2 regions of the Stenomitos rutilans genome follow, and region 1 is predicted to be linked to the other one. Evidence: predicted binding sites of a transcription regulator. Region 1 holds the regulator's gene; the other holds the start of a gene.
What was found. The regulator NtcA, encoded in region 1, controls nitrogen genes in cyanobacteria. The targets are predictions, from matches to a motif close to TTTGTANNNNNNNNTACAAA.
Positions count from the first base shown of each region.

Region 2: hpf (ribosome hibernation-promoting factor, HPF/YfiA family) is a predicted target of NtcA. The motif match lies at 2,675-2,694, and genes of this name have one in related genera.

Region 1 is NZ_JCACKR010000062.1:7,838-11,933, forward strand. It holds gene thrC (threonine synthase) at 1-324, shown strand, start outside; gene fabI (enoyl-ACP reductase FabI) at 391-1,425, opposite strand; gene ntcA (global nitrogen regulator NtcA) at 1,590-2,261, shown strand; gene AC5JLP_RS10845 (DUF3084 family protein) at 2,597-3,922, shown strand; gene AC5JLP_RS10850 (pre-16S rRNA-processing nuclease YqgF) at 3,959-4,096, shown strand, end outside.
Region 2 is NZ_JCACKR010000103.1:9,514-13,609, forward strand. It holds gene AC5JLP_RS20455 (hypothetical protein) at 1-160, shown strand, start outside; gene AC5JLP_RS20460 (alpha/beta fold hydrolase) at 435-1,313, shown strand; gene AC5JLP_RS20465 (hypothetical protein) at 1,479-1,865, shown strand; gene lipB (lipoyl(octanoyl) transferase LipB) at 1,816-2,568, opposite strand; gene hpf (ribosome hibernation-promoting factor, HPF/YfiA family) at 2,745-3,428, shown strand; gene AC5JLP_RS20480 (FMN-binding glutamate synthase family protein) at 3,726-4,096, opposite strand, start outside.

The sequences.
Region 1 (4,096 bases):
GGCAACCCGGCAAACTGGGAGCGGGCGATCGCGGTACAGCACGCCAGCCAGGGTTCGTTTAATGCCGTTACCGATGACGAAATTTTGGATGCGTATCGCCTACTGGCCTCTGAGGAAGGCATTTTTTGTGAACCTGCCAGTGCTGCCTCTGTAGCTGGGTTGTTGAAAGTGAAAGAACAGGTTCCTACAGGTGCCACGGTTGTGTGTGTGCTGACAGGCAACGGTCTTAAAGACCCCGACACAGCAATTAAACACAGCAACAACCAACTGCATCAGGGAATCGAGCCAGAGTTGACCGCCGTGGCACGAGCAATGGGGTTTTAGGAGGAAAGGCTAAAGGATAAAATTTAGCTTTTAGCCTAACTGCTTCGCAGAAGTAAACTACAGTCTTTAGCCCTTTGTTTCTGACATACCCATCACTTCATAGCCTGCATCCACATACAGAATTTGGCCCGTGATGCCGCTTGCTAGGTCGCTGCAAAGAAACGTGGCGGCGTTACCCACTTCGATCTGCGTCACGGTTCGTCGGAGGGGGGCAACCTCCTCAACGTGATGAATCATGTCCAAAATGCCACCTACAGCAGAAGAGGCAAGCGTGCGGATAGGCCCCGCTGAAATGGCATTGACTCGAATATTGTGCGGCCCCACATCAGCAGCGAGATAACGGACATTCATTTCTAACGCAGCTTTCGCAATGCCCATCACGTTGTAATTGGGGATCACGCGTGCCCCCCCAATGTATGTGAGGGTTACAATGCTGCCACCTTCAGTCATTAGCGGTTTTGCGGCAGCACACAGCTTTACCAATGAGTAAGCGCTGATATCTAACGCGGTCGCGAAGCCATCACGAGAGGTATTCACAAAATTTCCGGTCAAATCTTCTTTATTGGCGAAGGCAAGGCAATGAATCAAGATATCTAGCTTGCCCCACTGTTTTTTTACAGTCGTGAAGGTTTCTTCAACTTGGGCGTCATCCTGAACGTTGCAAGGCACAAAAAGGCTAGGCTGCAAAGGTTCTACTAGCTCAGCCACTTTTTTTTCAAACCGACCTTTATCGTCTGGTAGGTAGGTAACGCCAATGTTTGCGCCTGCTTTGTGAAGCTGCTGGGCAATGCCCCAGGCGATCGAACGATTGTTAGCAATGCCTGTCACAAGAGCATTTTTTCCAGTCAGGTCTAGCATAGCGACTATCTTCAACAGCAACAGTAAGAGTGCTTCAAGAATACTCAAAGATGGGACACAACGGGTAGCGCATAGAGTGGTGCTTTTTGACTGCCCACTCACAAGCGAGACGTACAACTCGGTTTTAGGAGCGATCGAGCGAATTTGTTGAGCCGATCTGCTGTAGTTGAGATACCTTGAAGCAGTTATTGCTTTTGCCTCTGGGTCAGCAGCATAGCTAGAAGTAGTCTTACTTAGAGACAAATAGCTGCTGTAAGGTGCTCAATGTGGCGATCAAAGAGAAATGTGTAACATCAGGCACAAAAAAGCAGCTCGGAGTGAGTTTAAGTGTTCTAAGCTACAAACACTTTATCGGTGTTTCGTTTGGGGCAAGGCTGAGCAGTTTCTTGGGCACCAGGTAAGGGGATATGGTAGTGACGCAAGATAGACCGCTAGCATCTGTATTTCGTCAGATAGGTGGAGGGGCCTTTCCACCCGTTGTCGAGACGTTTGAACGGGGTAAAACCATCTTCTTTCCAGGCGACCCAGCAGAACGTGTGTATTTTTTGCTGCGAGGCGCGGTCAAGCTTTCTAGAGTGTATGAAGCAGGGGAAGAAATCACCGTTGCACTCTTACGAGAAAATAGCGTTTTTGGTGTGCTATCGCTAATTACAGGACATAAATCCGATCGCTTTTATCATGCCGTTGCGTTTACCTCCGTTGAGTTGCTGTCAGTGCCAATCGAGCAGGTAGAAAAAGCACTTAAAGATAACCCTGAGCTGTCGATGATTCTGCTGCGCGGCTTGTCGTCTCGCATTTTGCAAACTGAGATGATGATCGAAACTCTAGCGCATCGAGACATGGGTTCTCGGTTGGTGAGTTTCTTGCTCATTCTATGTCGTGACTTTGGCGTGCCGACCAACGATGGTATTACGATCGACCTTAAGCTGTCTCACCAGGCGATCGCAGAGGCAATCGGGTCTACCCGCGTGACGGTAACTCGCTTACTCGGCGATCTGCGGCAAGACAAGATGATCTCCATCCACAAGAAAAAAATCACTGTGCATAACCCAGTGACATTGAGTCAGCAGTTTACGTAGGAAAAAGGAAGAAGGTTAGGACTTACGCATTTGGTCCCCAAATCCTCGATCCTTCGGGGCTTTAATTGGCTCGGTTCTCTCAGAATTAGGGGCTAGGAGGGCGAAAGATGACCGCTCTTGCGTAAATCCTAAAAGTAAAAGGCAGAGGGCTTTAAAGCTGACGGCTGAAAGCTGAAAACTGCCACTAAGCCAACTTCAAACGTCTCTTTCTCATCATCGCAAGTTACAAATTTAGCAACGCACAACAAAATTTAACGACTTGAGGTACGCTGTATGTGAATTCGCTCCAACAGCTTCATCAGGGTTGTGAAACAGGGGCCTTTGGGAGTGTAAGTGTGTCCGGCGGGGAAATTCTGATTTTGGCAGTGCTGATACTTGGTGCGGTCATTGCCACATTGGGCGATCGCATCGGCACTCGTGTTGGTAAAGCTCGTCTTAGCTTGTTTAAGCTGCGTCCCCGCAAGACGGCAACGTTGGTCACCATTATTACGGGAATTCTAATTTCGGCTTCGACTCTGGGCGTCTTGTTTGCTGCCAGCAACCAACTGCGTACCGGAGTGTTTGAGTTAGGCACCATTCAACGCCGACTGCGAAACACTCGGACTGAGTTGGAAGAAGCGAGAATTCAAAAAGGGCAAATCGAACGAGAATTGACAAAATCGCGCTCCGATCGAGCGTCTGCCAAAAAGCAGCTTGCCGAAACCAATCAATCGTTAAAAGGCGCGATCGCAGAACGATCTCGAGCCCAGGCCGAAGCGGCTCGCATTCAAACGGCACTGAGTCTCACCCAGGGGCGATTGGCAAATGTTTCTGCACAAGCCCTGCGGTTGCGATCGGAGATTGGTCAACTGCAAGCGGCACGCGATCGTGTGATTGGGCAACGAGAACAGGAGATTCGCGCCAGAGACCAAATTATTCAACAGCGCGAAGCCCGTCTTAAGGATCTGGAAACGCAGCAAGAAGATTTGACAAGAAGCGTGCAAGCGTTGCAATCAACTGCACAAGGGTTACGCATCGGCAATGTGGTAATTCTGCGAGGGCAGGTGCTGGCATCGATCGGCATTCGTACTACCAACACAGCAGCAGCGCAGCAAGCCATTGATCAACTCCTTCGTGAAGCCAATCAATCGGCTATTCGATTAGTACGACCTGGAACCCGCGATCGCATTGTGCAGATCACCAGTGCAGATGTGAAACAACTCATTGAACAAATTGATGACGGGCAGGACTATATTGTTCGCATCTACTCCGGTGCCAACTACCTTGTGGGTGAAAAGTTCATTCAGGTGTTTGGCGATGCTGTGCGCAATCGGGTTGTCTTTCTAGCAGGTGATGTGGTTGCTGGCACGTCGTTCAACCCCTCTACCTTGTCAGATGCTCAAATTCAGCAGCGCATTAACCAATTGCTGACCGCCGCTAATTTTCGTGCCCGTAATCTTGGGATTCTCACAGATTCTGTTCAGATTGGGCGGATTCAAGATGTCATTACCTTTATTGAACAACTAAAGCAGTACAAGCAGACGATCGAACTACAGGCCGTTACGTCAGATGTTACGTATACAGTTGGACCGCTTAATATCGATTTAATCGCCAGCCAGAATGGACAAGTGCTGCTCCGCACAAAGAATCTAGCACCTGCCACAGGCGGACAAAATCCCTAACGGTTTCACGTTGATGCTCTTTGGTCATGCCACGCTATGCTATCCAGCCCTCCTTCACAACCTGACCTCCCTCCGTCTGACCAGCCTGTCATTTTAGGGTTTGATCCCGGTCGTCGCAAGTGTGGTCTGGCCGTTATTGGCGTTGATCGAACGCTGCGCTACCACAAGGTTATT
Region 2 (4,096 bases), on a different contig from region 1:
GGCAATGGCCTTGCTGTTGCTTTACCTTTCGGCATTGCACCCTGAACTCCACTCAGCGCAGCAACTGCATCATGACAGGTATACGTACATTTGGTTTGTTTGCCTGGGTGTTGCAGGACTGTTTACGCTTTGTCGCGGAGCGCTGCGTCCCCCGCAGTAAGCGAATGCTGTAAGCTAAACGAACAGGTGGCACGCATACAAAGTGAGAAACTCAGTGCTTATGACGATCGCCCGTTCGCTTGCAAGCGGTAATCACGTATGGTCGCCGTACTGGGCGAAATGATAGCCTGGAGAAGTAATGCTGTTGAAGGTGTTAAAGAGTTCTCCTGACACAGGACGCATCTAACGATTTTCACTGATGGCACTGCATCAATTTCCTTTGTCAAATCAAGTTATCAGAGCACCCTTTGCGCTCCCTTACTCCACACTTTTCTATGACAGCGCTGTCTTCTGAGTGGCAACATCATTTTGTTGAAACAAATCGTATCCGCCTGCACTGTGTCACCCAGGGGGACGGCGAACTTGTGTTACTCCTGCACGGTTTTCCTGAATTCTGGTATTCTTGGCGGTTTCAAATTCCTGCGCTCGCCCGCCACTTTAAGGTTGTTGTGCCCGATTTAAGGGGCTATAACGAATCAGATAAACCTTCCAGTGGTTATGACTTAGACACGCTTAGCGCTGATATCCGAGGGTTGATTGAAAGCTTGGGGTACGCCCGTGCACACATCGTAGGGCATGACTGGGGCGGCACGATCGCGTGGCATTTAGCACAGAAGTTTCCTCAGTATCTCAACCGCTTAGCCATTCTAAATGCAGCACCACCGCAACGCTTTGTACAAGAAATGGTCAGCAATCTTGACCAGTTGCGCCGCAGTTGGTATGTGCTTGCCTTCCAGGTGCCTGGCATCCCAGAGTGGTTGATTCAGCAAAATCTGAAAGAATTTGTCAGTAACTTGTTTCAGGGGCAGGCTATTCGCAAAGGTGCGTTTTCCAGAGAAGAAACGAAGCTTTACCAATCGGCTTTGGAGAAGCCAGGGGCGTTGTCTGCTGCGCTCAATTACTATCGCCAAATGCTTTCGCCCTGGAGTTGGCTCAAAGACTTTGGACGCACGCCAAATCTTGTGATGGCACCAACCCTGGTGCTGTGGGGTGAAGAGGATCCACTGCTGAGCCAGAACATGATTAAAGAGCTTGACCAACTTGTCCATGCCCCCTTCAAGCTCACGATGGTGCCGCATTGCGGGCACTGGATTCAACAGGAAGCGCCTCAAACCGTGAACCGAGAGTTATTAGCATTTTTGCGGCAGCAGTAAGATACGAAGGCTTTGTTAAGTATCGAAAATTTTGACCTCTGTAGAATTATGCACAAGAATTATGCACAAGAGTTGCTGGTTTGGACTGTCTGCGGTGTGATGCGATCGGTGCTCTTGCTGAGGGATTCAGGTTAAACTCTGGAAAAAATCACGCACTACTGGGTTATGAATAGCGGAGATGGAAACTCTACAACACAGCATCTACTCACTGTCTTGGTTCAGTCAACGGCTGAACTGAGTCAGTCGAACAAGCAGCAGAATCAGAAGATTGACTTGCTCACTGGCCAGATTGGGCATTTAACAGAGGTCGTGACGACAGGGTTTGCCGAACTCAAAGAATTGGCGCAGCAGCAATCTGACACAGCGAAACGGCAAGAGCAGAATATTACCCGTTTGGTGGGGATTGTAGAGGTTGACCTTAAAGAGTTAGCGCAACAGCAATCTAAAACTAAAGAATTGGCGCAGCAACAATCTGAAACGGCAAAACGGCAGGAGCAAAATATCACTCGTCTTGTGGGGATTGTAAAGGCTTTGGTTCAGCAGCGCCCCTAAGGTCTGATTGTTGCTCCTCAACGAGTGTGACCTGAAAAACTTCAGCGAAGGCGATCGCCACTTGCTTCCGTACCTGTTCAAACGACACACTGGGCACAAATTGCTCTAGACTGCCTACTGCCTTATCAGCAATCCCACACGGCACAATGCGATCAAACCCGCTGAGATCGGGGCAAATATTGAGCGCAAAACCGTGCATCGTGATCCAACGGCCTACTTTAATGCCAATTGCAGCAACTTTGCGATCGCCAATCCATACACCCGTCAAACCTGGCAGTCGTTCCCCTCGCAACCCGTAGCTGGCTAATACGCAGAGCAGCACTTCCTCTAATTGGCGTAAGTACCAGTGCAGATCTTTCTGATAGTAGGTCAGGTTTAAAATGGGGTAGCCCACTAGTTGTCCAGGGCAGTGATATGTGACTTCACCACCGCGCTCGACTCGATGCAGTTCCCATTCAGCCTGCGCTGAGTCGAATTTGAGAAATTTAGGACTGGCTGCCTGTCCCAATGTATACGTGGGGGGATGTTCCAGCAAAAGCAGCACATCATTAAGGTGCGGATTTTGGCGACGATTGTCTACTAGCGATCGCTGCCATTCCCAGGCGGTCGTATACGGGACAATACCCTTTTGATAAAGCTGGCAAAGACGACGTTCTGATTGATCGCCGTGCGGTAGTGACATCTCATCAATGCGTTGTATCACTGGTTCAAACTCATCAAAAAATCAAGGGGGTTCCAACGCAACTTTGCAAAAAATGAAGGGTGTTCTAATCAAGAATTGTCAAGGCTTGCAAAACATTCTAACGTCCCCTGTTGTGCAGAATACAAAGTGCTAGGGTGAATGGATACACCCATTCGTTCAGGGGAGGAAGCTCGTTTATGAAGCTTGTCATCCAGGGCAAAAATATCGAAATTACTGATTCGTTACGTGAGTACGTGACCAGCAAGATCGAAAAGGCGGTGAACCACTACCAAAACTTAACGACTGAAGTTGATGTCCATTTGTCTGTTGCTAAGAACCCCCGCATTAACTCTAAACAGACGGCTGAGGTCACGATTTATGTTAACGGTTCGATCGTCCGCGCTGAAGAAGGTAGCGAGAGCCTCTATGCCAGTATCGATTTAGTTGCCGATAAGATTTGCCGCCAGCTTCGTAAATACAAGGAGAAACGTCACGCTCAGAGCCATGCTTCGGTGAAAACAGCAGAGGTGTTGAGTGATCAGCCAGTAGTGGCTGATCTTTTGCAAGATCGATCGCCAGCCTTGCCTCATCAGGTTGTGCGAACCAAATATTTTGCCATGCCTCCCATGACAACGCAGGAAGCATTGGAGCAGTTAGAACTCGTGGATCATGACTTCTATATGTTCCTGAATAGTGAAACAGGTGAGATTAATGTCATCTATGAACGTAATCATGGTGGCTATGGCGTGATCCAACCTCGTAAGGGCAACGGTCACACCAACGGGAAAAACGGAAAAAATGGTAAAACAGCCCACTATGAAGAGAATGGTAACGGCTATGCACATCAAAGCGTACCTGTTGCTGAGGTGAGCCATGCGTAAGCGGCTGTTTGCGCCAACAGCCGCCCAAAACCCTACCTTCTAACGCTAACCGCCTGGTTTGATCACTGTCTCACTAAAGCAGGGTCAAAAGACAGGCGGTTTTTGCATAAGAGGATGTCTTAAAAGGCATGAATTGTTGCCCGAACTGCCCCCCTGCCCCCCAAGTTTGAGAGGTTCTGAGATGGAAGTCCCCCAGAATTGGGGGATAGAGGGGGCGAAGGCAGCGTCTCAGACACTTCTCAGACATCCTCTAATGTTGAAAAAGTAACTTCTGCCTCCTGCCCTCTGCCTTGCCACTTATTGCCAACCTGGAATCCAGGGCGTACCAGCGAGGGGCAATCGTGCCATTGCAGCGGCTTCTACAGTGAGGGCCACCAGATCTTCGCGCTCCAGATGATGGATGTTTTGTTTCCCGCAGGCGCGAGCGATCGTGGTCAGTTCCATATTCAGCGTTTGCAGATAGTTCTTTACTCGTTGCGCACCCACCTCTGGTTCTAACCGCTTCTCCAAAAGGGGATCCTGGGTGGTGACACCAACAGGACATTTTCCAGTGTGGCAGTGATGGCAATAACCGGGAGCGGTGCCGATGGCCGCGTAATCTTCCACCGCCGAGTGGTGTTCGCCTTGCTGGATGTAGGTTTCGCTATTGCAGCCCAACGCAATGAGAA